DNA from 2 places in the Lysinibacillus sp. GbtcB16 genome. Region 2 is predicted to be linked to the other one. Evidence: predicted binding sites of a transcription regulator. Region 2 holds the regulator's gene; the other holds the start of a gene.

Region 1 (15,719 bases), on a different contig from region 2:
GAGGATCTTCAGGTGCATCTGCAGCTTCTGTAGCAGCAGGAGAAGTTCCATTCTCTCTTGGTTCCGATACAGGTGGTTCAATCCGTCAACCAGCAGCTTACTGTGGAGTTGTAGGGATGAAACCTACATATGGTCGTGTGTCTCGTTTTGGTCTAGTGGCATTCGCCTCTTCTTTAGATCAAATTGGACCCATTACACGCAATGTTGAAGATAATGCGTTATTACTTGAGGCTATTGCAGGCTTAGATCCAAATGATTCTACTTCTGCTGACGTAGAGGTGCCAAACTATGCTGCAGCCCTTACTGGTGATATTAAAGGCTTACGTATCGCAGTACCAAAGGAATTCCTTGGTGAAGGTGTTGGCGAAGCAGCACGTCAATCAGTGCTTGAGGCATTAGAGGTATTAAAAGGCTTAGGTGCGACTGTAGAAGAAGTATCACTTCCTCATTCGAAATATGCGCTTGCAGCGTACTACATTCTTTCTTCATCTGAAGCGTCTTCTAACTTATCTCGTTTCGATGGTATCCGTTATGGTTTCCGTGCAGACAACGTGACAAATTTAATGGACCTTTATAAAGAAACACGTGCACAAGGTTTTGGGGATGAAGTAAAACGTCGTATCATGCTTGGAACTTATTCATTAAGCGCAGGTACGTATGATGCGTATTACAAAAAAGCACAACAAGCACGTACACTGATTAAAGCAGACTATGACAAAGTTTTTGAAGACTTCGATGTCATCATTGGACCTACATCACCAACACCAGCTTTCAAAATTGGTAAAAATGTGGATGATCCGATGACAATGTATGCAAATGATATTTTAACAATTCCGATGAACCTAGCGGGTGTACCTGCTATTTCCATTCCATGTGGTTTGGACAACGGACTACCATTAGGTTTACAAATTATTGGTAAATACTTCGATGAAGCAACTATTTACCGTGTAGCTCATGCTTTTGAACAAGCAACGGAGTTCCATAAACAAGTTCCTCAAATGTGGGAGGGAAAATAACATGAACTTTGAAACAGTCATTGGTTTAGAAGTACACGTTGAGTTAAAAACAAACTCAAAAATCTTCTCACCAGCACCTGCTCACTTTGGTGCTGAACCAAATACAAATACAACAGTAATCGATTTAGGTTATCCTGGTGTCCTACCAGTTCTTAATAAAAATGTGGTAGATTTCGCTATGCGTGCAGCTCTTGCATTAAATATGGAAATTGAACAAGAAACAAAATTTGACCGTAAAAACTACTTCTACCCTGATAATCCGAAAGCTTATCAAATTTCACAATTTGATAAACCAATCGGTAAAAACGGCTGGATTGATATTGAAGTAGATGGCTATACAAAGCGTATCGGTATTACTCGTCTTCATATGGAAGAAGATGCAGGTAAACTTTCACATGCTGGGGATCACTCACTAGTAGACTTTAACCGTCAAGGTACTCCGCTTGTTGAAATCGTATCTGAGCCGGATATTCGTACGCCAAATGAAGCGTATGCTTACTTAGAAAAATTAAAATCAATTATCCAATATACAGATGTGTCTGACTGTAAAATGGAAGAAGGTTCACTTCGTTGTGATGCCAACATCTCTATTCGTCCTTATGGTCAAGAAGAGTTTGGTACAAAAACAGAGCTTAAAAACCTGAACTCCTTCAACTATGTTCGTCGTGGGTTAGAGCATGAGGAATTACGTCAAGCAGATGTATTATTATCAGGTGGCGTTATCGACCAAGAAACTCGTCGTTTCGATGAAAAAACGGGTAAAACTATTTTAATGCGTGTGAAGGAAGGAACAGATGATTACCGTTACTTCCCAGAGCCAGACTTAGTTCGTCTTTCTATTGATGATGCATGGCTAGAGCGAGTAAAATCAGAAATTCCAGAGCTTCCAGATGCTCGTAAAAAACGTTATGTTGAAGAGCTAGGACTAACACCATATGATGCAGGGGTTCTTGTTATTTCTAAGGAAATTTCTGACTTCTTCGAGTCCATGATCGTCAACGGTGCAGATGCAAAACTTTCTGCTAACTGGTTGATGGGGGATGTTTCTGCTTATTTAAACGCAGAACAAAAAGACTTAAAGGATACAGCATTAACACCTGAAAACCTTGCTGAAATGGTGAAATTAATCACGGATGGTACTATTTCTTCTAAGATCGGTAAAAAAGTGTTTGCTGAATTAGTTGAAAATGGCGGTTCTGCACAAGAAATTGTAAAAGCAAAAGGCTTAGTTCAAATTTCTGATGAAGGTGCTTTACTAGCCATTGTTACAGAAGTTTTAGATAACAATGCACAGTCTATCGAGGATTTCAAAAATGGTAAGGATCGTGCTATTGGCTTCTTAGTTGGTCAAATTATGAAAGCTACTAAAGGTCAAGCGAACCCACCTATGGTCAATAAATTATTGCAACAAGAAATTGCCAAACGATAATTAATCGTTGTAACATAGTAGCCGAGAGAGCTTAATCGCTTTCTCGGCTATTATTTTTCATAAATGTAACAAAATTGAAATTTGTAACACTTAATAGTTGTTTAAAAGGAGTATTCATAGCAAAATATAGAATAGATAATTATAAGGGGGACGAGAACCAATGAAAACAGAACAACAATATTTTAATGAAGCTATTTCGATTCAACAATATATGGACAATATGACGACTCTTAAAGAAGAGAGCTTCCGCATTTATGACGACTTTGCAGTGCCAACAAACGATGGCTTTATTGAATTATTAAAAGACAAGCAACCAAAAATTTTAACGATTACGGAAGATTGGTGCGGAGATGCTATGTTAAACAATCCAATCGTTCGTCGTGTTGCTGAAGCAGCTGGATTGGACATGCGTACAGTGTTCCGTGATGCGGATACAGATCTAATTGATCGTTATTTAACAAATGGAGGTCGTGCTATTCCAATTTACTTGCTATTAGATAGCAGTACTGGTGAGGTGATTGGAAAATGGGGTCCACGTGCACCTGAATTACAAGAGCTTGTTGTAACGAAGCGTGCAAGCTTACCAGATAAAGAAGATCCAACATTTGAAGAAGCTCAAAAGGCCCTTTATGCGGAGATTCGTGAGGAAAATATAACGAACCAAGCATATTGGACGTATGTCTATGAAGACTTTAAAAAACAGGTGACAAACGCGTTACAAAAGTAAAGCAACATTTTAGCGAGTAAATCGTTGAATGAAATAGAATCTTATGAAGCAGGAAGGTATGTTATGAAACGAGCAAGAATCATTTATAATCCTACATCTGGACGCGAAGCGTTTAAGAAGCATCTACCAGAGGTGTTGGAAAAATTAGAAGTAGCAGGCTATGAAACATCCTGTCACGCAACAACCGGTGAAGGCGATGCAACACTTGCAGCAAAAGATGCAGTAGACCGTGGCTTTGATATAATCATCGCAGTTGGTGGAGATGGCACTTTAAATGAAGTTGTTTCAGGTGTAAGTCCATTTGAAAACCGTCCAAAAGTTGGTCTAATTCCAATGGGCACTACAAATGATTTTGCCCGTGCCGTGCATATCCCGCGAAATATTGATGAAGCGGTAGACATTATTATACAAGGCGATACATTGCCAGTGGATGTCGGTCTATTAAATGGCGAACGCTATTTCATCAATATTGCTGCTGGCGGACGGATTACGGAGCTAACATATGAAGTACCAAGTAAAATGAAAACAATGCTTGGGCAGTTAGCCTACTATTTAAAGGCAGTAGAAATGATTCCATCCATCAAAGCCTCTCATATGCGTATAGAATATGATGGGGAAGTGTTTGACGGGGATGCCATGATGTTCTTATGTGGTTTAACCAACTCTGTAGGAGGCTTTGAAAAACTTGCACCAGATGCAAGTATCAATGATGGATTCTTTACATTATTAGTGTTAAAGAAGGTTAGCCTACCTGAGTTTATTCAACTAGCGGCTATGGCATTAAGAGGCGAACATTTAAATGATGACCGTGTCATTTACAAAAAAGCGAGTGTTGTAAAAGTCACTACTGAAAACGAAGTACATCTTAATCTAGATGGTGAATATGGCGGAGACGCTCCAGCTACCTTTGAAAATTTAAAGCGTCATATCGAAATTTTTGTCCCTCTTGCAGATATTCGCGAAGAGGACCGTATATAATACATGAAAAGCTCATCTTCGTTATAGCGAGGATGAGCTTTTTTGTATAAAGGATTCAGCGTACTCTTGAAGAACTCCACCTAAACTTTCGCATCAAACGACCAAAAAGATAATAGAGTAAAGCAAATAGCCCGCAGCGAAAAATTGAATATGTAGTAAGTCTAACCTTTAGAATTAGGAATTGTGAATGAATTAAGAAAAATGTTTGGCAAATGTGCGTATATTACTTGAACAAAATTTGAAACCTTATTAATAGGCTGAAATATCGGTCCATTATAAAGGTTTTTTTCGTTGTAATAGTGGAAAATGGGGTATGGATAAGGGAAAGGAAGTGTTGCTTTTGTATAAGTCACAGGAGAAGAAGCTTATTTGGCTAAGCTTTGGTGTTGCAATCATTATGCTACTTTCCATTCTTGGAAGAATATTTGGGAGCTAGGGGGCAATGAGATGATAAACGAATCAGCAGTCTATTGGAGTCGTGCATTAACTGAGTTAACTTTATCGTTCCACATCATTTATGCAACGATAGGGGTCGGTGTCCCGTTAATGATCATGATTGCTCAATGGACTGGGTATAAAAAGAATGATGAGCATTATATTTTAATGGCCAGACGTTGGGCACGTGGCTTCGTCATTACGGTCGCAGTGGGTGTTGTGACGGGAACGGCAATTGGTTTACAACTATCATTATTATGGCCTAACTTTATGCAACTAGCTGGTCAAACCATTGCATTACCACTTTTTTTGGAAACGTTTGCATTTTTCTTTGAAGCTATATTTTTGGGCATTTATTTATATACTTGGGACCGCTTCGATAGTCAGAAAAAGCATATGCTATTGTTAATTCCAGTTGCAGTAGGTGCATCGATGTCGGCTGTATTTATTACAATCGTAAATGCCTTTATGAATGCCCCGAGAGGCTTCGATATTGTTGACGGGAACCTTGTTAATATTCAACCCTTCTTAGCGATGTTTAACCCTGCTATGCCAACAAAGGTGGCGCATGTACTCGTAACAGCGTATATGACATCTGCATTTGTTTTAGCCGCTATAGCAGGATACCGAATGCTTAAAGGATCGAAACATGTATACCATAAAAAAGCATTACTGTTACTGATGAAAATTGGTTTAATTTTCTCCATTGCAGCAGCTGTGATTGGAGATTTCTCAGGAAAATACTTAGCGGAATATCAACCAGAAAAATTAGCTGCAGCGGAATGGCATTTTGAAACGGAAGGAAAGGCTTCTCTTGTTTTATTTGGCGTGCTAGATGGAGAAGAAGTGAAATATGCCATCAAAATTCCGTATGCTTTAAGCATTCTTGCACATTTTAATCCTAATGCAGAGGTAATTGGATTAGATCAATTCGAGGAAGAGGATCTACCACCACTCTATATTCATTATCTCTTTGATATTATGGTGTCCATAGGTATGTTTATGGTGCTAGTTTCATTACTGTATGTTGTAGGGAAAGCACGGGGCTGGCAGTTTATTCATTCACGCTGGTATCGATGGATCATTGTGGCGGGGGGGCCGCTTTCTATCATTGCTATTGAAGCGGGCTGGTGGCTTGCTGAGGTTGGACGTCAACCTTGGATTCTTTATGGCTTGATGCGAACTCCAGAAGGGGCCACAACGAGTGACCATGTGGATTTAATGCTATTGTTGTTTGCAGGTGTATATGCAGTATTAGCGGTAGGAAGTGTTGTCGTCTTGGTGCGAATGTTTAAAAAGAATCCTATTGAGCGTGAGATTGAAGATCGTCACTCTGAAAAAGGCGGTGACATCCTATGACATTAGAGATTCTAGGTATTTCAGTATTGTGGATTTTTCTATTTGGCTATGTCATTGTCGCATCGATTGATTTCGGTGCCGGTTTCTTTAACGCCTATAGCCTACTGATTGGGAAGAATCATATTTTAACGAATATTATTAAACGATATTTATCGCCTGTTTGGGAAGTAACCAATGTCTTTTTGGTATTCTTCTTTGTAGGGATCGTAGGATTTTTCCCGCAAACTGCTTTTTACTACGGAACCATTTTACTTATACCCGTCAGCATTTCCCTTGTACTATTAGCCATTCGAGGTTCCTATTATGCCTTTGAATCGTATGGTACAAGAGGACATATTGGGTACACGCTGACCTATGGTGTAGCAGGTTTATTAATTCCTGCATCGTTGTCTGTTGTTTTTGCCATTGCTGGTGGAGGGTATGTGGATCTCATTAACGGGCAGCCTGTTTTAAACTATTGGACTTTATATACAAGTCCATTTGCTTGGAGCATTGTCGTATTGAGTATTGCCGCTGTACTTTACATTTCTGCAGTATTCTTAACTTGGTATGCTCATAAAGCGAATGACAAGGAAGCAACGAAGCTAATGAGAAAATATGCACTTTTATGGGCAGCTCCTTTGATGATCAGCGCATTAGGCATCATGTATGAGATGAAGTCCATTAACCCTGAAAGTTATAGTCACATGGTGAATTTATGGTGGATGTTTGCAATATCAGCCATATTATTTATGATTACAGTGTTCCTCATTGCCATGCGTAAAAAATATGGGCTTGCAGTTGCACTTCTGATTGCTCAATTTGCGGTAGCATTTTTCGCTTATGGTATTGCGCAATATCCATATTTACTGTATCCATATTTAACGATTTATGATGGCTTCACAAGTACACAAATGGCAATTGCTTTAATCATTGCCTTTATTTTAGGACTGTGTCTCCTACTTCCATCACTTTATTTATTGATGAAATTATTCTTGTTCAATAAAAACTATGTGACCGGAAAAGAAGACAATCACGCATAGGAGGAAATTAGTATATGCAAAGTTTTTTAATTTTTTATGCGCCTTTTATTGTCGTCATTCTTGGAATCTTGTGTGCATTTTGGTGGGCACCAAGGGATTATCATATAACAAAAGAGCAAGGAAAGAGTCGCGAATAGCGGCTCTTTTTTCAAGTTAGCTAGAAGAACCGTATAACGGGCAGGTCTTGTTCTTTTTTCATTCGCCAACACATGCTACAATAAGGAGATTGAAATGGAGGATGTACGAATGTCAGCACCCGTGAAAAAGAATGAACGACTTTCAGTTTATATAGAAGACTTAACACATGATGGCAATGGTGTCGCTAAGGTGGATGGCTATCCATTATTTATACAAGGCGCACTTCCGAACGAAACAGCCGAAATCCATGTGATGAAAACTTTAAAAAATTATGGCTTTGCAAAAGTTGTAGATATTATTAAGCCATCACCCGATCGAGTAGAAGCTCCATGCGATTACTTTAAGCAATGCGGGGGCTGTCAATTACAGCATTTATCCTATGAGGGCCAGCTCAAATGGAAAGAAAATATGGTGCGCAATGTGATGCAACGCATTGGTAAAATTGATGCGCCTGTTCTGCCTGTAAAAGGAATGAAAGAGCCTTGGCATTATCGTAATAAAGCGCAAATTCCTTTCTCTGAAAATGAAGCAGGACAAGCTATTGCTGGTTTCTATAAAACAAAGACGCATAGCATTGTGGATATGGAGCGTTGCTTGATTCAAACAGGAGAAGCAGATGCAATTTTAGCAGGCTTGAAAAAGGAATTAGTAGCGATAGGCATGCGCCCATACAATGAACTTTCCCACGAAGGCATGTTGCGCCATGTTGTCATTCGTAAAGCACGGGCAACAGGTGAGGTCATGGTTGTCCTTGTGACGAAAAAGAAAAAATTTCCACAAAAAGAAGCAGCCATTGCAGTAATTCAAAAGCTTGTTCCGAACGTCACTTCAATTATGCAAAATGTGAATCATGAGAAAACGAATGTGATTTTTGGTGATGACACACTGAACCTTTGGGGCAAGGACGTCATTATTGACACAATTGGCGACGTACGCTTTGAAATTTCCGCTCGCTCCTTCTATCAGGTCAACCCAGAGCAAACGGAGGTCCTCTATAAACAAGCACTTGATTATGCAAACTTGCAAGGGGATGAACGAGTGATTGATGCGTATTGTGGGATTGGAACGATCTCCTTGTTCCTTGCACAAAAGGCAAAGGCAGTCATGGGCGTTGAAATTGTCCCACAAGCGATAGAAGATGCCAAACGTAACGCGGTCCTAAATGGTTTTACAAATACTTATTTTGAGGCCGGCCCAGCTGAGGAAGTTATACCAAGATGGTATAAGGAAGGAAAGGAAGCAGACGTACTGGTAGTTGATCCACCACGTAAAGGCTGTGATGAAGCACTTTTAAAAACCATTTTAGAGCAACGACCAAAGCGAGTGGTCTATGTCTCCTGCAACCCAGCTACACTAGCACGCGACCTTCGAATTTTGGAGGATGGCGGCTACCAAACACAAGAAATTCAACCAGTAGATATGTTCCCGCACTCCACACATTGTGAAGCGGTTGCGTGGCTTGTGAGAAAGTAGCATATTACGAACGGCATTTACTATCTTGATAAAGCACGAGCATATTCATAGCTCGTGCTTTTGTGTATTTTAGAAGTCAAACTATGAAATTACAATGAGGTTGATAATCATTATCATTTATATTACCATACAAATATGATGTGGATCGAAGGAGTGAAGGTGAATGTCGAATGATATGGATTCAACTAATAACTTTACAAAGGAAATGATCGATAAGGCTGTTCGGCTATGGACGCGCTCATCCATTTCACTAATAGATGTTCGTTACAAGTTGATTCATCCGGACAAACCAATCCAAAGTTACCGAATGCCGACTAGTATGCTGGTGTATACCTGTGGTGGAACGGCTAATGTAAAATTGGATCAAACACTATATCAATCGGAACGTTTTGGTATTTTTCATGGAGGAAAAGGAACGGAAATATCAATTCATCCTGTAAGCAGCAGTGTCGAGACTTACATGGTGCTATATAGAGCAGAAACTCCGCCATTTTACAAAAGAGAAATTTATCGCTTGTTAGAACAGATAAATCCGTTTATACAAACGTATGGATTCTCACCAGGGAATCCCACTTTTTTTATGGAGAAGTTTTTGAATATGAAAAACCATTGGAATCGAGAATCTGTGTTAAATCAATTTTATTCAAAGATTATACTGTATCAGATTGTCTATGAGATTTACAATGAGTTAGAAAAGGGAGATATACTTTATTGCCAGCCTGATTATGTGGTAATAGTCAAGCAATATCTGGAACAACACTATAGCGAGTCTGTTTCCATTCAACAACTTATTGAAATGCTACCCATTAGTAGGAGCCAGTTAATTAGGCTTTTTAAAAAACGCGAGCATAAAAGTCCTCAGGAGCTCTTGAATGAGAAAAGGTTGGATTCGGCTAAGTGGCATTTGCAATACACAAATGCAACTATTCAAGAAATTGCTGTTGGGTGCGGTTTTGTGGATGGACTAAATTTAATCCGAATGTTTAAAAAATATAACCATATGACACCGAGTGAGTACAGGATAAAAATGATAACTGATAAGGACATTAATGATGTTGATAATGATTATCAACCTCAATACAATGAGAGAGAACTATATAAATTAGTCAAATCTAAGGGAAATGAGGAATTGTTGATGTTAGGGAAGACAAGAAACAAGGAAATAATTTTTGCAGCAGCCTTGAGCTTGATGCTGTTGTTATCGGGATGTACATCAAATGCGCCTGTGAATAAGGGAGCGACGGGGAGCCAGTCAGAGACGCAAACACAGACTACATCAAATGCTGAAGCTAAGGGGATGCCGCAAACGAGAATTGTGAACACACTAAAAGGAGATGTGGAAGTACCCGTTAACCCGCAGCGGGTCGTTGTCCTGTATTTAATGGGTGACCTGCTTGCTCTAGGAATAAAGCCTGTTGGTATTTCCACTCTAGTTGGGGAAGGCGATGCGGCAATCGCTAGCGAATTGGATGGTATCACCACTTTAGGAGATGGGCAACCGAGCCCAGAAGCGGTGCTCGCCCTTAATCCAGATCTTATTATTGTTACAACAGATGAAATTTACGACAAACTTCATAAAATTGCCCCTACTCTTTATATACCATATGACTTACCAGTGGAAGAACGTATGGACATTCTGGGGAAAGCATTTGGTAAAGAAGATCAAGCTAAAGAACTTTTGGACAATTTTTATAATAAGGTGGAACTAAGCAAGCAAAAGCTGCAGCAAGCTGGTATTTTGGACAAAACAGTCACAGTTATGGAAAGCAACAAAGGTTCTATGGCAGTAATGGTGGGGATGGGTTACGGACGAGGATCACAGATTATTTATCAATATTTGGGAATGAAAGCACCTGAGATCGTGCAACAAAAAATAGAAACCTCCAAGAATGATGCGACCAGCATGGATGTCTCCTACGAAGTGTTGACTCAGTATGCTGGTGACTATGTATTCCGCTCTGCCTTTGAAGGAATGGAAGATTTATCAGACAACCAAATTTGGAATAACATTCCAGCCGTGAAGGATGGCCGGTTAATAGATATGAGCTTTGGCTTGTTCTTCTACAATGATATCTTCTCGCTAGATAAGCAGCTTGACTTTGTCGTGGATAGCTTGCTAAGCTCTGTGGAATCAGAGGAACTCCGATGAGTGAAATATAATGTCTGTATTCATAATCGGAAAAATTTCTGCCTACAGTTTAATCATGAATAGAATGTTTGTTAGGCTCTAAAATTAACTATGAAAAGTACTGAACTTACGCTGAACAAAGCTTAATCTAGTGATTTGAAAATATTAAAATTGTGGGTCGCGTGGTTGGAGTTTGTATAATAGAAAAGACATTGATATGACCGGCACTGACCTCAATAGTTAGAAAAATACAAAAGCATCTTCGATTGAATTCAGGTTTAGATACTTAAACTTCAATTAGGAGGTGCTTTTTCTTTGCGTAAAAGTGTGAGTTATCCATATGAAAAAAAGTGAAAGACATTGAAATGCGGACAGCGGTTTATCAATGAAACAGGTTTTATATAATGGCATTGGCTACAACAAGAGGTAAGTCCCAAAAGCCTATACCAGCTACTTTTTTGTATTTAAAATACCATTTTGAACTGATTTTCGTTAAAATAAATAGTGTCCATTTTCATAATAGTTTTTCACAAGTGATATATGTAGTGAACAATAGGTTAATAAGCATGATATAAGTGTAACATTTGACTTTATAATTTTTGAACTGAGAGTATAGAGTTTTATCCATAGTGAGAGGATTTGGAATGAACATGATAGATAATTTTTGGCGTGATTTGCCGCGTCCATTTTTTGTACTGGCACCGATGGAAGATGTCACAGATGTTGTTTTCCGTCAAGTAGTCAGTGAAGCCGGAAGACCGGACGTATTTTTCACAGAGTTTACGAATTCGGATAGCTATTGTCATCCAGAGGGACAGAAAAGTGTGCGGGGTCGTTTGATTTTTACAGAAGATGAACAGCCGATGGTGGCACATATTTGGGGGGATAATCCTGAGTATTTCCGTCAAATGAGTAGAGGCATGGCAGAGCTAGGGTTTAAAGGTATCGATATTAATATGGGCTGTCCTGTGCCAAATGTGGCATCGAGGGGAAAAGGGAGTGGCCTTATTTTACGTCCTGATGTGGCGGCAGAATTGATTCAAGCTGCCAAAGCGGGTGGACTGCCTGTCAGTGTGAAAACACGACTTGGCTATAAGGATGTAGAGGAATGGGAGGAATGGTTAACGCATATTTTCAAACAAGATATTGCGAACCTGTCGATTCATTTACGCACAAGAAAGGAAATGAGCCAAGTTGATGCACATTGGGAGCTCATTCCTGAAATCAAAAAATTACGCGATCGTATCGCACCTAATACGCTATTAACGATCAATGGAGACATCCCTGATCGACAAACAGGGCTAGAGCTTGCCGAAAAATATGGGATTGATGGCGTAATGATTGGACGAGGTATTTTTAAAAATCCCTTTGCTTTTGAAAAAGAACCAAAGGAGCATAGCAGTAAAGAGTATCTTGACCTTTTAAGACTGCAGCTCGATCTTCAAGATCAATATGAGGAAGTACTCCCACGCTCTATCACAGGACTTCATCGCTTTTTCAAAATATATGTCAAAGGATTCCGAGGTGCCGGTGAGTTAAGAAGCCAATTGATGAACACGAAATCAACAGATGAAGTGCGTGCATTGCTTGATCGCTTTGAAGTAAATTATGTTGAATAACAAAGAATCCTACTTTATTAGGGTGAGGTAAGCAGTATTCTGTCACTAAACAGAAACTTGCCTTTTTGGAATGTGCATATTACAATAAAAAGTAAGTTAATAGCAGGTTTGAGTAACTGAGAGACCATTGAAAACATATGTGCCTAGCGTACATATGCTTTTGATGGTCTTTTTTTATCGTTAAAATGATAAGGGAGGAAATAAATGATGAGTACAGCTTCTGCGTTACAACGACAACAAACAATAGAGGAGCTTCAAGATAGGGAGTACGATTTATTAGTAATTGGTGGCGGTATTACAGGGTGTGGTATTGCACTGGATGCTATTGCTCGCGGTCTGTCTGTAGCATTAGTGGAAATGCAGGATTTTGCAGCAGGGACTTCTAGCCGTTCGACAAAATTAGTACATGGCGGTTTACGTTATTTAAAGCAATTTGAAATAAAAGAGGTAGCAGAGTTAGGGAAGGAACGTGCCATTGTTTATGAAAATGGTCCACATGTGACAACACCTGTTTGGATGTTATTACCTTTTCATAAGGGAGGGACATTTGGAAAATACTCTACAAATCTCGGCTTGCGTGTCTATGATTTTTTAGCAGGAGTCAAACGTGCAGAACGCCGTTATATGTTAAGTACAGGTCAAACCATTGAGAAGGAGCCATTAGTGAAAACTAAGGGATTACTTGGCGGTGGTATGTATGTAGAGTATCGTACTGATGATGCTCGTTTAACCATTGAAGTAGCAAAGGCAGCCATTGAAAGAGGGGCAACATTATTGAATTATATAAAAGCCGAAAACTTTTTATATAATGAACAGCAAAAAATAAGTGGTATTGTTGCAACGGATTTATTAACAAATCATCCAATCGAAATTCGTGCAAAGGCTGTCGTTAATGCTGCTGGTCCATGGGTGGACGATGTGCGCACAATTGAAGGAAAGCAAGCAGGGAAGCATTTAATTTTATCGAAAGGTGTGCATATTGTTTTTGATGAATCCAAATTCCCATTAAAACAAGCTGTTTATTTTGATACACCTGATGGCCGCATGGTATTTGCGATCCCTCGACAAGGAAAAACATATGTAGGGACAACAGATACATTTTATGAAGGCGATGCTCGCAATATGGATATTTATCAAGAGGATCGCGATTATATAATGAACGCTATTCGTTATATGTTCCCAAGTGTGAAGGTGACCGATGCGGATATTGAATCAAGTTGGGCAGGCGTTCGTCCATTGATTCATGAGGACGGAAAAAATCCATCTGAAATTTCTCGTAAGGATGAAGTGTGGATTTCGCCATCGGGGCTTGTAACAATTGCTGGTGGGAAATTAACCGGCTATCGTAAAATGGCTGAAACCGTATTAAATACGATTACACAAGAGCTAGAGCAACAATTTGGTATTAAATCCTCTCCATGTACAACAAAAAATATTCCGATTTCTGGTGGCCATATTGGCGGCTCAAGTAAATTTTATGCCTTCTTATATGACTATACAAGAGTAGGCAAGAAAATAGGCTTATCTGAGGAAGAGGCCAAATTTTTAACACAGCATTATGGTAGCAATGTAGAAATTGTTTTTAATTATGTAAAGGAAGGACACCCAATCTTACCATCATGGCTGTATGCGCAATTAATGTATGGTATTCATCATGAAATGGTCGTTCATCCAAATGACTTTATGGTTCGCCGGACAGGGTATATGTTCTTTCAAATGGCAATTGTTCAACAATATGAAGAGGCAATTCTAGATGAAATGGCTAAGCAACTCAACTGGACAGCACAGCAACGGACACAATATGAAGAAGATGTAAAGAAAGAAATAAAACGAGCGACAACTGCGCTATAATGATGTAGTTACTCTCAACATAATATAAGGGTGAGCGTTCACACTGTATTATAAGGGAAGGAGAGAATGGAATGCATTTTGATAATCAACAGGTGATTCCTGCTGCGCGTACCGTCAAGCAATTTGACGAGATAATAGCAAGTCCATTCGATTATATTGTGCTATTGGAGGTGCACATTAGCTTATTAATGTCTTTAAAGCGTGAGGCACATCGACATGGAAAAAAATTAATTATTCATGCGGATTTAATTCATGGTTTAAAAACAGATAATTTTGCAGCGGACTTTTTATGTAATGATATTCGTCCAGCTGGCATTATTTCAACGCGTTCCAATATGCTAATGAAAGCCAAAGCTCGTGGAATTATGGCTATTCAACGTGTGTTTTTGATTGATACGATTGCTCTTGAAAAAAGTTATTCGATGATTGAAACAGCGCAGCCTGATTATATTGAGCTATTACCTGGCATTATTCCTTCGATGATTCAGGAAATCCATGAGCGTACTCAAATCCCTGTTATTACAGGTGGCTTAGTGCGTACAGTGGACAATATTGAGGAAGCATTAGCTGGTGGTGCTATCGCCGTTACAACCTCTAATAGACAATTATGGGAAAATTTCAAAAAATAGTTGACTCTGTATGTTTTTTTCTCTAAAATGGACATAAGTTCATACGCACGTGGTTAGGAAAAGGAACCCACATTTGTTCATCTACATGTATTAATGTAGTTTGATTGGATGTGGGTTCCTTTTTGTTTTCTATGGGCTATTATCACAAAGGGGGATTAAACTATGTCTACGTTTACAGCTGAGCTGGTCGGCACAATGATTCTTATTTTATTTGGTGGCGGCGTAGTAGCAGGTGCCGTGTTAAACAAATCAAAAGGCTTTGGTGGAGGATGGATCGTCATTACCTTTGCATGGGGGCTTGGGGTTGCAATGGCAGCTTATGCGGTAGGTGGAATCAGTGGTGCACACCTAAATCCTGCATTAACAATTGCCCTTGCCACGATCGGAAACTTTCCTTGGGCAGATGTGCCAGCCTATATTGCTGCACAAATGATTGGTGCATTTTTAGGGGCTACACTTGTTTACTTTATGTATTTACCACATTGGCAGGCAACAGCAGATGCCGATGTAAAATTAGCGCCATTTTCCACAATGCCAGCTATTAAGCATCCTTTATCAAATCTATTATCAGAAATGATAGGAACATTTATTTTAGTTTTAGGAATTTTAGCTTTAGGTACAAATACTATTACAGATGGTTTAAATCCATTTTTAGTTGGTATGTTAATTATTGTAATTGGGATGGCTTTAGGGGGCCCAACAGGTTATGCCATAAACCCAGCTCGTGATTTAGGTCCACGTATTGCGCATTTTATTTTACCGATTGCAGGCAAAGGTGATTCTGGCTGGAGCTATGCATGGGTACCAGTTGTAGGACCTATTATTGGAGGTACATTTGGTGCATTGTTTTTCCAACAAATATTTGAAGGGAAAAATAGTATTGCGTTTTGGATTGTTGCAGTAATTGTGATTGCT
Region 2 (15,719 bases):
CGAGTGCAGCTGACCTTCAAGTTCAAAGAGCCAATGAAAGTACCATTACAATAGAAGAAATGAGTATTGGAATTCAACGTATTGCTATGACATCCAATCAAATTTCGGAATCTTCTATCTTAGCATCTGAGGAAGCTGAAAGAGGGAATGAATCAACTAATAAGTCTGTCGCTCAAATGAATGCGATTAGTCAGGCCGTCAATCAATCAGCAGCATCGGTTAAATTGCTTGGCGATCATTCTAATAAAATTGAAGAAATTGTCGGCATTATTACCGGAATTGCCTCTCAAACAAATCTCCTAGCCTTAAATGCAGCTATTGAAGCTGCCCGTGCAGGAGAAGCTGGCAGTGGCTTTGCCGTTGTAGCTGATGAAGTACGTAAGTTAGCTGAACAGTCTGAGGCCTCAGCCCGAGAAATTTCCACGCTTATTTCTCATATTCAGCACGATACAAATGAATCTGTGAATGTCATGGTTCGCGCGGTAGAGGAAGTCGATCATGGTATTGTCATGATAAACGATTCCGAACAATCATTTAGTCAAATATTAACATCTATTCATCATGTAACTGGACAAATACAAGAACTGTCCGCAACTATTGAAGAAATGGCGGCTGGCATGGAACAAGTGACTTCCGCAGTAAAAGATATGGAGGACTTCTCCATCAATTCTAAAGATAGTACAAGAGCAGTAGCAGCAACTTCTGCCTCTCAGCTAAATACAGTACAGCGAGTGTCTGAGGAAGCTCAAGTACTATCCGAGTTATCTGAAGAATTATTGAATGTTGTCAATACCTTTGTAGTGAAATAAAAAGAGAAAGGGCTGCCCTTATACGGTGTTTTTGGTCCCTTAGCTTCTACAGAATACTTTCTGCTGGAGCTATAGGACTTAAAATTTCCTACATAAGTGACTGCCCTTTTCTAAAATAGGAGTTGTAATGATTGAATAATAAACGAGAATTTGATTGTCCTACATCACAGTTTAAAAAGCATTTTTCTAAAAAAAATACGCTACTATCCAATCATACAAAGCTATTAAATGAAGAGGATACTTTAGCCTATCAAACATTAAATCGGACAATGGCTGACTATGATAAAAATATCACGATACCGCAAGTATTTTATCAAGTAGCACAGCAGTTTGCAGACCGTATCGCTCTATCCTATGAAGATGGCAAGATGACCTATCGTCAGTTAAATCAAAAGTCTAATCAAGTTGCACATATGCTAATAGCCAATGGTCTACAAAAAGGTGACTATGTTGCCATTATTATGGATCGTAGTAAGGAAACTATCATCAGTTTGTTAGGTGTGCTAAAAGCTGGTGGTGTTTATGTTCCTATTGATCCGAGTTATCCAAAAGAACGTTGCCAATATCTCTTACATGATACTGGTGCACCATTTATCATAACGAAAAATGAATATAATGATTTACTGAATGACCTAATACATAATGAATTCCAATCACCCACAGTGCTAACAATCAATCAAATGGAGAGTGGCCATTCACAAGAGGATTTACCATGTAACCTACTTCCATCCGATTTAGCCTATATTATTTATACATCTGGTTCTACTGGTAAACCTAAGGGTGTTTTGCTTAAACATTCAGCCGTTATTAACCTAATAACAGATAATCAAAGAATTTACCATTCGACTGAAGAAGATGTATTTTCTCAGTTTATTTCTTACAGTTTTGACCCCTCTGTAACAGAGACTTTTACCGCTTTCTTTTCTGGTGCAAGACTCCATATGCTCGCAAGTATTGAGCGTCTTTCAATCGAAGCATTTGCCGAAATGATTGCACGAGAGCAAGTAACAACTGCAACTGTTCCGAACGCTTTCTTTACACAGCTAGCCACACATTTACCTATAGATTATCGGGACAAGTTGATGACGTTACAATATCTATCGGTTGGCGGTGAAGCCCTATTGCCTGCTATTGTCCAAAAATGGCAAGAAAAATTCGGATATTCTACAGAAATTATTAATGTCTATGGACCAACTGAATGTACAGTTTTAACCTCCTACTTCAAGATAAAAAGTCGGTTAACAGACATGCAATCAAGTATTCCTATTGGCAGACCAATTGCCAATTATGAGATGTATGTGGTGAATACGGATGAACAGCTTTGTCCGGTTCATGTAACAGGCGAATTATGTATTGCAGGAGCTGGCCTAGCAGCAGGTTATTTACATCAACCTGAAAAAACAGCAGAGGTCTTTGTCCCTCATCTGTTTAAACCAGATCAAAAAATGTATCGAACAGGTGATTTAGTCCGTCTATTACCTAATGGTGTCATTGAATTTGTAGGACGGAAAGATTCACAAATTAAAGTAAGAGGCTTCCGTATTGAGCTTGGAGAAATTGAGACTGTTTTAAGCAATCATCCTATCATTCAGGAATCTGTGGTCATAGCTAAGAAAATGTCTGACGGCCTAAACCATTTATTTGCTTACTACACAGCGGCAAATGGTATACAGCTAGAGGAACAAGTTTTAAGAGACTACTTAAACAATTTTTTACCAGATTATATGGTACCTGAACGATTCATCGAATTACTAGAAATGCCATTATCCCCTACTGGCAAAATCGATCGCAAGCAGCTGGCCACATTGGATGTATCATTATCACGTAGTCATCTATACGTTGCCCCTGAAAATGATACGCAGCATTTACTAGCGAATGCATGGGAGTATGTACTTGGCAACAGTCCAATAGGCATTCACGATAACTTCTTTCACATTGGCGGACATTCATTAAAAGTACTTGAAATTCTTGTCCAAGTGAAGAAGCATATACCGTTCCTGAAGATTCAGGATTTTTTCCAATATCCAACGATTGCTGAATTAGATCAATATATTAGCAACTTTCAGCCTGAAGATTTGGACGTGGAAACACCACCTAAAAACATTGTCTATAAGGATTTGATGGAGCCTAGTAAGCTTCCAGTTTCAGAAACGGTGAAGCCGTTACCGATGACTTCGGTTTTATTAACAGGTGCGACAGGTTATTTAGGAAGCCATGTATTATACGAGCTGCTAGTGACAACAAAAGCGCATATCTATTGTCTTATTCGACCAAGTGAAAAGGCCACTTTAGAGGATAAGCTAAAGGACAGTATGCAATTTTACTTTGGACATACCATCACTAAACATATGGAGAATCGAATAACCGTCATTCAAGGCGATTTAGGAAAGAAGAACCTTCATTTAACTAGCAAAGATGAACAGGTTCTAATAGAAGAAATCGATGCCATCATCCATTGTGGAGCCGATGTACGTCACTTCGGAGCGACGGATCATTTTAATAATGTTAATGTCAATGGGACACGTTATTTACTGGAATTGGCAAAGGGTAAACCTGGTATTCATTTTCATTATGTATCAACAATCGGCATTCCAGAGGAGCTTGCTGCCATTCGTTGGGGCCCAGATGAGGCTAAAGGCGACTTCAACTACGATATGCAGCTTCATAGCGTCTATACACAAAGTAAGCTGGAAGCAGAAAATCTCGTAAGAAATGCTGTACATGACTCGATTCCTATTTCTATCTATCGTGTAGGTAATTTAAGTTGTCATTCTGAAACAGGAAAATTCCAACGAAATATCAATGATAACGCCTTTTACCGTATGATTAAATCAATGCTTTATTTAGGTAAAACACCTTCCGTACAATGGCATGTAGACTTCACACCGATTAATTATGCTAGCCAAGCATTAGTATGCCTAGCTAATCAGCCAGCTGCAAATGGACATGTATTCCATCTATGTAATCCTGTGTCACTTACTTATTTAGAATTAATCGACATGATAAAGGAATTTGGCTATGATTTACAAGTCATGACAAAGCAAGAGTATACAAATTGGCTATTACATGATGACCATTCTATAGAAGTACAAGAATATTTAACTTTAGCTATTGCACAGCTAGAAGGTGATGGAGCTAGTGACTCACCATTTATCTTTAACTGCAAAAAAACGATTGAATTTCTAGCAAACGCAAGTATTGAATGTGCTGTACCAAATACAGCATTTATTCATCAAATGATTGAATATGGGATCGAAACAGGTTACTTTCCTAAGCCCAAACAAGTCAATATACGATGAACACAAATGATATACAGCTTTTTGCACTCCCATTAGGGGAACAGTTATCTTCCGAAGAATGGAATGCATTTACTATAATGCTCCCTTCTCATGTCCAAAAAAATATCATGCAGTACAAGCAGTGGCAGGATCGTCAAAGAGCCTTGCTAGGTAACACCCTTATCAGGTGGGCACTTCTCCCATTCATGAATAAGGCTGTATGCCATATTACTCAAGACATTTATGGTCGTCCGACTGTAGCGAATCACAAACACTGGGAAGGCGATTTTAATCTCTCTCACTCTGGTGATTGGATTGTTCTGGCCCTAACAACAAACGGGCGAGTAGGCATTGATATTGAAGAAATAAAGCCAGTGAATAAAGATATTATGCACTATGCATTATCTAAACAAGAGTTCCATATGGCCCTTCATCAGCCTCTACATGCTTTTTATGAACTTTGGACATTAAAAGAGGCTCTTTTTAAAACAGGCTTATTTCCTAACCTATCGCCTCACTTGCTTGATACTATTGATATTAAAACGACAAGAGCAGATCTTTCAACGCAATTACTTTATCTTGATCAACGTCATCCTGTCACCATATGCTGGAATAATAGCTCTACCAATGTAAAAATAACAACATTAAATAGACAACAGCTTCTACAAGAATAAAACAAGGAGGAGAAAACTATCATTTCTCCTCCTTGTTTATGAACTGAAAAGCTGCCTATTATGTCTGTTTTATAGACCAATGGGCAGCTCCAATACAGTTTATTTAAATAAATCTGGATACATTTCTTTCGCTAAGGCTTCCATACCATCTATTGTATTATAGCCATAACCAAACATATAATTATAATCCACAATATAGATTTGTTTGTTTTTAATAGCCTTCATGCTCGAAAGCTTAGGGTTAGCATAGATTTCTTCACGAACTTTTGTCAGATCAGAACCATCCCAGTTTGGAAGAATTAACACATCTGGATCAGATGCAATTAATGTTTCCACACTAACATCTCCTGTTTCATCTTTGAAAATATTATCTAGCTTAACCATTTTAAATGCGTCATTAAAGAATGTTTCATCATGCGCTGGGTATACAAAAAGTTCCTTTGGATCATTTGTATGCAAATAAGCAAATGTTTTTTCTTCTTTAATACTTTCTAATTTTGAAGTAATGTCTTGTTGTCGATCTTTTAATTCTTTAATGAAGCTAGTTGCCTTGTCTTGAACATTGAAAATTTCACCGATATTTTCGATGTCTTTATAAATAGAATCATACGTGCCACCTGTGATTGATGATTCTAAAACAAATGTTTTAATACCCATTTCGTTTAGTGAATCTACTGTGCCTACTCCCCATTCAGCATTATCAAATAAGCCACCACGGCCAAATACTAAATCTGGATTAGTTCCTAATGTAACCTCTTTCCCTACATATTCATCACTTAATATATTTAATTTTGAGTATTCCTCTTCTACAGATTTATCGACAGCACCAAAGTTTGCACCAACACCAACGATTTTATCGCCTAGTCCTAAATGCAATAATAATTCCGCTGCTGGGCGTGTATTTGCCATAATTTTTTCAGGAGCCTTATCGAATACTTGATCTTTCTCTTCCCAAGTCGAGCCACCTTCAGCCTTTGTAAAGTTTTCGATAGTTAATGGATAGTGCTCTTTTGTTTGTGCTTCTTCTGAAGTATTTTTGCTAGTATTACCGCAAGCTGTTAACGTTAATAAAGCGGCCAAACCAATTCCTAGTAATAATTTTTTCTTCATGTTGTTGCTCCTCCTATAGTCCATATGCAAATCCTAATCCATTCGTCACTGGATTAGTAAACGTTTGACACTTGATATGATATAAAGCTTCTATTATTTCGGGCGTTAAAACTTCCTCGGGCGTACCATGCGCATAAACCTCACCATCTTTTACTGCATAAAGATAATCACAGTAATGTGCAGCCATCTCTAAATCATGAAGTGCTGCTAACACGCCAATATTTAAGCTTCTTACACAGGATAGTATTTCAATTTGATAACGAATATCTAAATGGTTCGTTGGTTCATCTAAGATCATAAATTTAGGCTGCTGGGCGATTGTTCTCGCTAATATAACCCGTTGCTTTTCGCCACCAGATAATGAAAGGAAACTACGTCCCTTGTAAGCTTGTAAATTCGTGCGTGCTAATGCCTCTTCGACAATATCAAAATCCTTTTGGTTATCAGATTCTAACATTTTTTTATGAGGTGTTCTGCCTAACATCACCATTTGCTGAACGGTTAAATCAAAATGCATTTCATTGAATTGCCCTACCACCCCTAAATGCTGTGAGATTTTCTTTTCTGGGCTTTTCAAAACGTCTAAATCATCTAAAAAAACCATCCCTTTTTGTGGCACTAAGCTTTTATAAATACTTTTCAGTAAAGTTGACTTTCCGCATCCATTTGGTCCGATTAAGCCCACAAATTGCTGCTTGTTTACATGAATGGAGATATTTTTTACAATTTCCTTCTTTCCTATCTTTACTTCTATTTCCTTCGCTACTAATTCCATTGTTCTACCCTCCGAAGTTGTAACCTTTTTTTACAATCATATAGATAAATAATGGTGATCCAATGACAGAAGTAATGATGCCAATCGGTAGTTCAACATTCTCGATTAATGTTCGAGACAAAATATCTGCCCATATCATGAAAAGTCCTCCTAAGAGTAACGTTCCTAGCATTAATCGTTTATGATCCGCTCCAAAAATCCCTCTCGTAATATGTGGAATAATTAAGCCGACAAAACCAATCATACCTGCATAAGCAACCATCGTTCCTGTTATTAGCGATGTGAGAATCATATACAATTTACGGTAAACACTTAAATTGATACCTAATGTGATAGCAGATTCATCTCCAAGTAGCATCGTATTCAGCACTCGATGTTGAAAAAGAAATAATGCAGCTCCTAATACGATGACGATTGCTAAAATCGGCGTTTTATCCCAGCTTGCAGAGGCTAAACTTCCCATAGACCAAAAAGTAACGGTTTTTATACCCTCAGCATTATTGGCAAAAAAGATAATAAGACTTGAAAATGAGCTACATAATGCACCTATCACAACACCAGATAAAACGAGCTTTACCGATGTTGCTTTACCACCAATACTAGATAAAATTAGCACGGCCATAGAAGTAAGCATGGCTCCTGCAAATGCACCAAAGGCAACCCCAAATTGTGCCAGCAATGCACTGCTGCCGAAGCCAACTAAAATGGCAAAGGTTGCCCCCAATGATGCCCCTGAAGAAATACCAAGTATGTATGGATCAGCAAGAGGATTTTGTACAACTGCTTGCATCACAGCCCCACATAAAGCAAGTCCAATACCGATAAGCAGTGCAAAAATAACACGCGGCATTCTGACCTGTAAAATAATATTCAAATAGGACTCACTATCCACACTATCGAGTGTGCCAAACTTTCCATTAGATACAGCATGCAACAAGATATCCATTGATTGCTTGAAGGGTATACTGACCTGACCAATTGATACAGAAAAAACGGCAGATATTATAATGGAGCCGATTAATAGTAAGATTATGACATAATATATATTGCCCATCCCTATTCTGTTAGCTTCCTGATTATCCAAAATGTCACCTCTATTATCCAATTTATCTCAAATGATAACGATTATCATTATCATTTTACATTTCGTATTGTAAGGGATAATCTAAGGAAAAACAACAGGAAAATTTTTTTTATTAGATTTTTTTATTTAACAACACAAAAAACCAGCTCTCCTTTTTTTAACTGCAGACTGGTAAATGGCCGACAAATAAAAAAATAACACTCATTGCTGAATGTTATTTATCATATAAATCCGCTTTTAAATTGTGTTCTATATAAGCTTGCTCCTCTTCGGGTCTCAATAGACGAGTCGCTCTTCCCGCATTTCTTGATTCTTCGCCACCTTGCATCTCCCAAATTGCGTTATGATCTTCTACAGCATGAGAAAAATCACCCTTCGACCATCTTTCCAATATTGAAATGTAAAGTTCTTTATATTTATAATCGTTCATTTTGCATACCGCCAACAATCGATCCACTTTTTCTTGTGTGATTTCGGTGTGACCCCATTTTACACTAGCTTCAACTTTTTGGTGGGACATGTTGTGAATGGCTTCGTTTACTTTGTGTTCTATTAAATTGTCAGGATAAAGCAATTCTTCTTTTGTAACAGGTTTATTTTCAAGAATTAGTCCATCATTTTCAACAATTGCTTTTTCCTTTTCTGGGACAGGCTTCCCCATATGTTCATTGAATTTAAGATAACCAAATGCTCCACCGAAAATGATGAAAATGACAATGATACTGATCACCGATTTTGTTGTTCTCTTCATGTTATGACCCCTCAGTAATTTTTTATCATTATGTAATTATTTATTAGTTTATATTATGTAGGTTAGGATAATAATAACAGAAATTTATAATAGGGTTCAACCTCTCTAAAACAGAGAGCACCTATGATTATAAGTAATATCCTCAACAATTATTACTTGGTTTTCGGTGCAACCTATCATCTAAAAAGTTTGGTTAGGCAAAGTTAAGCAACAAAAAAACCACTCCTCGTGTTTACCGAGAAGTGGTTATTGTGATTGAAATTAATTATTTACATGACCAGTAATTATTTCACAAGATGGAAGTGAATAATCCCTTACATCATTCCTGGCATGCCGCCCATTCCGCTCATATCTGGCATACCTGCACCAGCTGGTTCTGGAATGTCTGCAACTACTGCTTCTGTTGTTAAGAACAGTGCAGCTACAGAGGCAGCGTTTTGTAGAGCTGAACGAGTTACTTTCGCTGGGTCTACTACACCTGCTTCCATCATGTTTACCCATTCGCCTGTTGCTGCATTGAAACCAATGCCAATTTCTTCACGTTTTAGGCGATCCACGATGATAGAGCCTTCAAGACCAGCGTTGTTAGCAATTTGGCGAACTGGCTCTTCTAAAGCACGAAGAACAATCTTCACTCCTGTTGCTACATCGCCTGCTTCAGATTCAGCCACTTTTTCAACTGCTGCATATACGTTAAGAAGTGCAGTACCACCACCTGATACGATACCTTCTTCAACAGCTGCACGTGTTGAGTTTAAAGCATCTTCAATACGAAGTTTACGCTCTTTAAGCTCTGTTTCTGTTGCAGCCCCTACTTTAATAACTGCTACACCACCTGCTAATTTCGCAAGACGTTCTTGAAGTTTTTCTTTATCGAATTCTGAAGTTGTTTCAGCAAGTTGTGCTCGGATTTGGCCAATACGTGCTTCGATTGCATCTGCACCGCCTACACCTTCAACAATTGTAGTATTGTCTTTTGTCACAACTACTTTTGCAGCACGACCAAGTGAAGAAATATCAGCTGATTTTAAGTCTAAGCCTAATTCCTCTGTAATCACTTGTCCACCAGTTAAGATAGCGATATCTTCTAGCATTGCTTTACGACGATCACCAAAACCTGGTGCTTTTACTGCTACAGCATTGAATGTACCACGAAGCTTATTCACTACAAGTGTTGCAAGTGCTTCTCCTTCAACGTCTTCAGCAATCATTAAAAGTGGACGACCTTGTTGTACCACTTGTTCTAATAACGGTAATACTTCTTGGATATTTGTAATTTTTTTATCTGTAATTAAGATATATGGGTTATCTAGAACTGCTTCCATTTTATCTGTATCTGTTACCATATAGTGTGACGCATAGCCACGGTCAAATTGCATACCTTCTACTACATCAAGCTCTGTTGTGAAGCCTTTAGATTCTTCAATTGTAATAACACCATCATTACCTACACGCTCCATCGCTTCAGCAATAAGTTGTCCAACTTCATCATCAGCAGCCGAAATAGCAGCAACTTGTGCGATTTCATCTTTATTGCTTACAGGTCGAGAAATTGAGTGTAATTCCGTTAATGCCGCAGCAACAGCTTTATCAATACCTTTACGGATACCTACTGGGTTTGCGCCAGCTGTCACGTTTTTCAAGCCTTCACGAATAATTGCTTGTGCTAGAACGGTTGCAGTAGTTGTACCATCACCAGCGATTTCGTTTGTCTTAGAAGCAACCTCAGCTACTAATTTTGCTCCCATGTTTTCGTATGGATTTTCCAGCTCGATTTCTTTTGCGATTGTCACACCATCATTTGTAATCAGTGGTGAACCGAATTTTTTTTCTAATACTACATTACGCCCTTTTGGACCTAATGTTATTTTTACCGCATTTGCTAATTTATCTACACCTTGTAACATTAATGAACGAGCGTCTTCTGAGAATTTAATATCTTTTGCCATGAGAATTTACCCTCCTGAAATGGAATATTCGTTAAGCTTCTTCAATATATTTATATCAATTTCATCTTATTGTCACTTTTCGATCAAGAAACAATAAGCTTTCACCTTAATTTAAGGTGTATCAAATATTATTCAATAATTGCAAGAATATCGCTTTCGCGTAAAATTAGGTATTCATTACCTTCAAATTTAACTTCTGTGCCAGCGTATTTAGAGAAAATAATGTGGTCGTCAACTTTAACGTCAAGCTCTACACGTTGTCCGTTCTCTAAAACACGACCTGTCCCAACTGCTACAACTTTACCTTCTTGTGGTTTTTCTTTTGCAGAGTCAGGTAGTACAATGCCGAATGCAGATTTTTCTTCTACCTCGATTAGTTCAATTACAATACGATCTCCTAGTGGTCTTAACAAGTGAAACAACCTCCTAATAATAATAATTGTTGAATTTATTAGCACTCTATAACATCGAGTGCTAACACAATTATTATGATAATCAATCACACTTTTTTTTGCAAGTCAGAACTTCGAAAAATTTTGTTTTCTTTCCATATTCATCTACAATAGAAAGGAAGCCTATGAATGGAAAGGATTTTGACTGTGACTAATTCTCCAAAAGTAACAAAACATAAAAAAACAGCTCTATATGTTTTACTGATTTATATCCTCATGCACATCTCAAGCAGATGGTTGCTCTTACCGTTTCACAAGCTCGTTATGAAGATGACTGGCCTAGCTTCTGAGCAAGCAGCACCGATAACTCAAGGATGGTATATTGCGCTTAGCTTTGCCGTGGCGCTCATTTTAAGTTTAATCTTAACATCCCGTGATAAAGCCTTTTGGAACGTCTATCAAGGAAAAAAAGAGACAATACCACTCACAATTGTTTGGGGTATTCTTGGTTTCTTCCTTGTATTTTTTGGTCAAATGATTGGAGCAGCTATTGAAATGGCTGTTTTTGGTATTGAAGGAGGTTCCCAAAATACCGCTGATATTGTCGCTATAGCTAAAGGAGCACCTATCGCCATATTAGCGATCGTTGTATTTGGTCCCATTTTAGAAGAGTTCGTCTTCCGTAGAGTTATTTTTGGATCACTTGTCCAAACAACAAACTTCTGGGTGGCGGCAATAGTAAGTGCTATATTCTTTGCGATTATCCACTTCGACTTCTCTCATATTTTACTTTATACAATTTGTGGTTTGATCTTCGCCTTTTTATATCACAAAACAAAACGTATTTGGACTTCCATTATTGCACACGTCATGCTGAATGGATTTGTGACACTTGTACAATTCTATGCAGAGCCATTGCAAAAGTTTCTTCAAGAACTAGAAAAAATGCAATAAATTTTTGTAAAGCTCTATAAAGTTGTCAAAAATACAAAAGCTCGGTGCCTTTATGTAGGTACCGAGCTTTATCTATTACTATTTATTCAATTCTTCTATTTGTCGTCGTTGCTGCTCAAGTGCCTCTTCAATCTGGCGCTTTTGCTCCGCTTCTTGCTCTTCTTTTAATCGAATTTCCTCTGATTTTAAATATTTCCTATAACCTACTCGAGATATCATAATACTAATTTCATACAGGATAAATAGCGGCACTGATACCATTAAGTGAGACGCCAATTCAGGCGGTGCAATGAGAGCAGCACATACAAATAAACCAAAGTATGAATATTTACGAATACGAATTAGTAGATCTGGACTCAATATTCCTATCCGTGAAAAGAACAATACTACAATAGGTAATTGGAATAGAAAACCGAATGGTATTGTGAGTTTAAATAAAAATGTAAAATACTCATGTATTCCAATTGTTTGCTTAATATCTAAATCATTTGATAAATTCATCATGAATTTGATGACATACGGGAATAATAAAAAGTATGAAAAAGATAACCCTGCGATAAACAATAAAAATGAATATGGTATATAGCTTAAGGTTGCTCTTCGCTCTACTTCCCTTAATCCTGGACTAATAAACGACCACAATTGATACATTAATACTGGCGATGAAAGAATAAATGCAATTAAAAAAACAACTTGAATATAAATTGCTAGTGGTGTTACTACGTCAAATGCATGGAGCTCAATATTATATTTTGCTCCTGTGGTTTGAAGGTATTTAACAAGTGGCTTTGCGACAAAAAAGGCGCCAGCCATAGCGAGAACAAAGAAAACGGCAACAATGAACAGCCGTTTTCTTAATTCTTCTATATGCTCAATGACAGTTAGATCTTTTGGATTCATTCCTCAACATCCTAACTTACTTATCTAGTTCTTTCTTTTTCTTGTCATCATCATCTTCGTCGGCTAAACCTTTAGTAGCATTTTTGAATTCACGTAGTGTTGAACCAAATGCTTTACCAAGCTCTGGTAACTTTTTAGGACCAAAAATTAGTAACGCGACAACTCCGATAATAATGAGGCTCATAGGACCAATACCGCCCATTACAGCCACCTCCTCTTTATATCCATCATTTTAACGCATATTTCGCCATTTTGCTAACTAATTATATGTGAAAGTTTTTCGTCACTCTCACTGATTTTACCTTGTTTTATTTAAAATTACTATTTGACAGAAACAGTGAACTCCACTATAAAATATGTAAAAATTTCACACTTCCTGATTCCGAATTAAATAAATAAGCGCTTGCAATTCTACCGATAAATCAATGGTTAAGAGCTGCATACTATCTGGCACCGTTAAGCGCTCGGGCGTAAAGTTTAAAATTCCCTTTGCATTCATAGCCGCTAACCGATCTGCCATTTTTTGTGCAGAGCGCGGTGATACTGTCAAAATAGCTAGCTCAGCCCCATATTCTGCATACTTTTCTTCCAGCAAATCAGGATGAAAAACAGGAATGTTACTAATCATTTTGCCATCCTTCGGCGCTTTCGAATCAAATGCTACAACAATATGAGTGTTGTGGTTTTTTTGAAAATTATATTTTAATAATGCACTGCCTAAATTCCCCACGCCAATTAACGCTACTTTTGTTGTTTCATGTTGATCAAGCGTCTGGCTAAAAAATTGTAATAGATGCTGTACATCGTAGCCATAGCCTTTCTTTCCAAGAGCACCAAAATAAGAAAAGTCACGGCGAATGGTTGCAGAATCTATTTTCATCGCTTCACTCAGTTCCTTCGACGAAATACGTTCCATACCTTCTTGTGCAAAGTTTTGAATAAATCGATAGTAAAGAGGAAGTCTTTTTGTAGTGGCTTGTGGAATTTTTAATTCTTGTTTCAAACTTTCTCCTCCTTATAATGAAACTCAATCTATTTTACTGTACTAATTTTAATACATATATCCTTAACTATATACAACATTTTTCAATCCACTAGCGTATTTCTCTTTAGTTAATGGCGCTTTGTACGCAGCTAACTAAAAAGAAATCGTTTCAATCTTACATGACTGCTTGGAATAAGTAAAGCACCGACATTGCATGCAAATCGTTCATCCATTACACTAAGGTAGAATTGAGGTGTCAAGAATGATTGTTTTACAGGTCAATCAACTAACTAAATCCTTTCTTGCAGATGAAATTTTAAGTGGTGTGAAATTAGAAGTTCAACACCGTGATCGCGTTGCCTTAGTAGGGCGCAACGGTGCAGGTAAATCTACTTTATTAAAAATAATTGCTGGTCAAATGTCCTATGACTCGGGGGATATCATTATTCCAAAGGGCATCCAGGTTGGCTATTTAGAGCAACATGCCGGATTAAATTCTACGTTAACTATTTGGGATGAAATGATGACCATTTTCGAACCCCTTTTAGCTCAAGAACAAACACTCCGCTCGCTCGAACAGCAAATGGCAGATCCTACTGTTTATGAAAATCCTACTCTGTATGCCAAAGTTATGTCGGAATACGATCAACTACAGCATACATTTAAGGATGCTGGCGGCTATCAATATGAATCGGACATACGCGCAGTGCTTCACGGTATGCAATTCTATCCGGAAGACTATGATAAACCTATTAGCTCACTATCTGGTGGACAACGCACACGCTTAGCACTAGCTAAGCTTTTATTGAGTAAACCAGACCTACTGATTCTCGATGAGCCTACGAACCATTTAGATATTGAAACATTATCTTGGTTAGAATCTTATTTAAAGAGCTATGAGGGCGCTATTTTAATTGTTTCACATGACCGCTACTTCTTAGACCAAGTTGTTTCCATTGTCTACGAAGTTTCACGTCATCGTGTCACAAAATTTACAGGCAACTACAGTGCTTATTTAGATGAAAAAGCTAAAAACTATGAACGTGATGTCAAACTTTTTGAGCGTCAGCAAGACGAAAAGGCCAAGCTAGAGGATTTTATCCAAAAGAATATTGCACGTGCCTCTACAACAAAAATGGCACAAAGTCGACGGAAGATGCTTGAACGAACAGAGTGGATGGAATCGCCGGATGGTGATGAGAAATCCGCTAGTTTTGGTTTTACGATTGAACGTCAAAGTGGAAATGATGTGTTATCCGTTGATGATTTAACAATCGGCTATAACGATCAGCGCATATCTAGTGGGATTAAGCTACGTACTTTTCGCGAGGATCGGATTGCTCTTGTTGGACCAAACGGAGTTGGTAAATCGACATTATTAAAAACGATTGTGAAAGATTTAACACCTCTAGCAGGTGATATCCGTTATGGTACGAATGTACAAATTGGCTATTATGATCAAGAGCAAGCAAAGCTTTCAAGCAATAAAAGTGTCTTAAAAGAGCTATGGGATGAATGGCCGCTGATGAATGAAAAAGATATTCGCACCGTATTAGGACGTTTCCTATTTAGTGGAGAGGATGTGGATAAAACCGTCTCTTCTTTATCAGGCGGTGAGAAAGCACGACTGGCACTTTCAAAATTAATGATGCAAAAGGCCAATTTTTTAATTCTCGATGAGCCTACAAACCATCTAGATTTAGATAGTAAAGAGGTACTGGAAAATGCGTTGATCGATTACCCTGGAACGCTTCTATTCGTCTCCCATGACCGCTACTTCATTAATCGTATCGCTACGAAGGTAGTGGAGTTGTCTGGAACTGGGTCGTTTGAATATTTAGGGGACTATGATTATTATGTAGAGAAAAAACAGGAGCTGTTGGAGCTAGCACAAATGAAAAGTACTTCCCAACCGCAACTACAGCAGGACCTACCTGATAAGTCCTCTACCTCTAGAATTGATAAAGAGGCAAAAAAGCGTGAACGACAAATAAGACGTACTATCGAAGAATTAGAAGGCAAGATGCAAGAAACGACAGCCTCCATTGATAGATTAGA

What was found. Region 2 encodes Rex, which represses fermentation and respiration genes when NADH is low (regulators of the CRP and FNR family bind a similar motif). Its sites were predicted from a motif close to TTGTGAAATATTTCACAA; they were not measured.
Region 1: the regulator Rex is predicted to act here: its motif matches at 4,332-4,349, upstream of KVT27_RS19300 (cytochrome ubiquinol oxidase subunit I).

The regions. Positions count from the first base shown of each region.
Region 1 covers NZ_JAGXJV010000007.1:93,483-109,201, reverse strand. Annotated here, with positions in the region: gene gatA (Asp-tRNA(Asn)/Glu-tRNA(Gln) amidotransferase subunit GatA) at 1-1,016, shown strand, start outside; gene gatB (Asp-tRNA(Asn)/Glu-tRNA(Gln) amidotransferase subunit GatB) at 1,018-2,445, shown strand; gene KVT27_RS19310 (thioredoxin family protein) at 2,606-3,172, shown strand; gene KVT27_RS19305 (diacylglycerol kinase) at 3,236-4,150, shown strand; gene KVT27_RS19300 (cytochrome ubiquinol oxidase subunit I) at 4,598-5,944, shown strand; gene KVT27_RS19295 (cytochrome d ubiquinol oxidase subunit II) at 5,941-6,966, shown strand; gene cydS (cytochrome bd oxidase small subunit CydS family protein) at 6,981-7,103, shown strand; gene rlmD (23S rRNA (uracil(1939)-C(5))-methyltransferase RlmD) at 7,213-8,577, shown strand; gene KVT27_RS19285 (AraC family transcriptional regulator) at 8,741-10,726, shown strand; gene KVT27_RS19280 (tRNA dihydrouridine synthase) at 11,356-12,324, shown strand; gene KVT27_RS19275 (glycerol-3-phosphate dehydrogenase/oxidase) at 12,532-14,175, shown strand; gene KVT27_RS19270 (glycerol-3-phosphate responsive antiterminator) at 14,247-14,804, shown strand; gene KVT27_RS19265 (MIP/aquaporin family protein) at 14,967-15,719, shown strand, end outside.
Region 2 covers NZ_JAGXJV010000009.1:71,535-87,253, forward strand. Annotated here, with positions in the region: gene KVT27_RS20325 (methyl-accepting chemotaxis protein) at 1-809, shown strand, start outside; gene KVT27_RS20330 (non-ribosomal peptide synthetase family protein) at 941-4,108, shown strand; gene KVT27_RS20335 (4'-phosphopantetheinyl transferase family protein) at 4,105-4,761, shown strand; gene KVT27_RS20340 (ABC transporter substrate-binding protein) at 4,861-5,871, opposite strand; gene KVT27_RS20345 (ABC transporter ATP-binding protein) at 5,885-6,646, opposite strand; gene KVT27_RS20350 (FecCD family ABC transporter permease) at 6,651-7,730, opposite strand; gene KVT27_RS20355 (DUF6241 domain-containing protein) at 7,945-8,481, opposite strand; gene groL (chaperonin GroEL) at 8,796-10,430, opposite strand; gene groES (co-chaperone GroES) at 10,559-10,843, opposite strand; gene KVT27_RS20370 (CPBP family intramembrane glutamic endopeptidase) at 11,012-11,776, shown strand; gene tatC (twin-arginine translocase subunit TatC) at 11,855-12,676, opposite strand; gene KVT27_RS20380 (twin-arginine translocase TatA/TatE family subunit) at 12,693-12,878, opposite strand; gene KVT27_RS20385 (redox-sensing transcriptional repressor Rex) at 13,044-13,679, opposite strand; gene KVT27_RS20390 (ABC-F family ATP-binding cassette domain-containing protein) at 13,924-15,719, shown strand, end outside.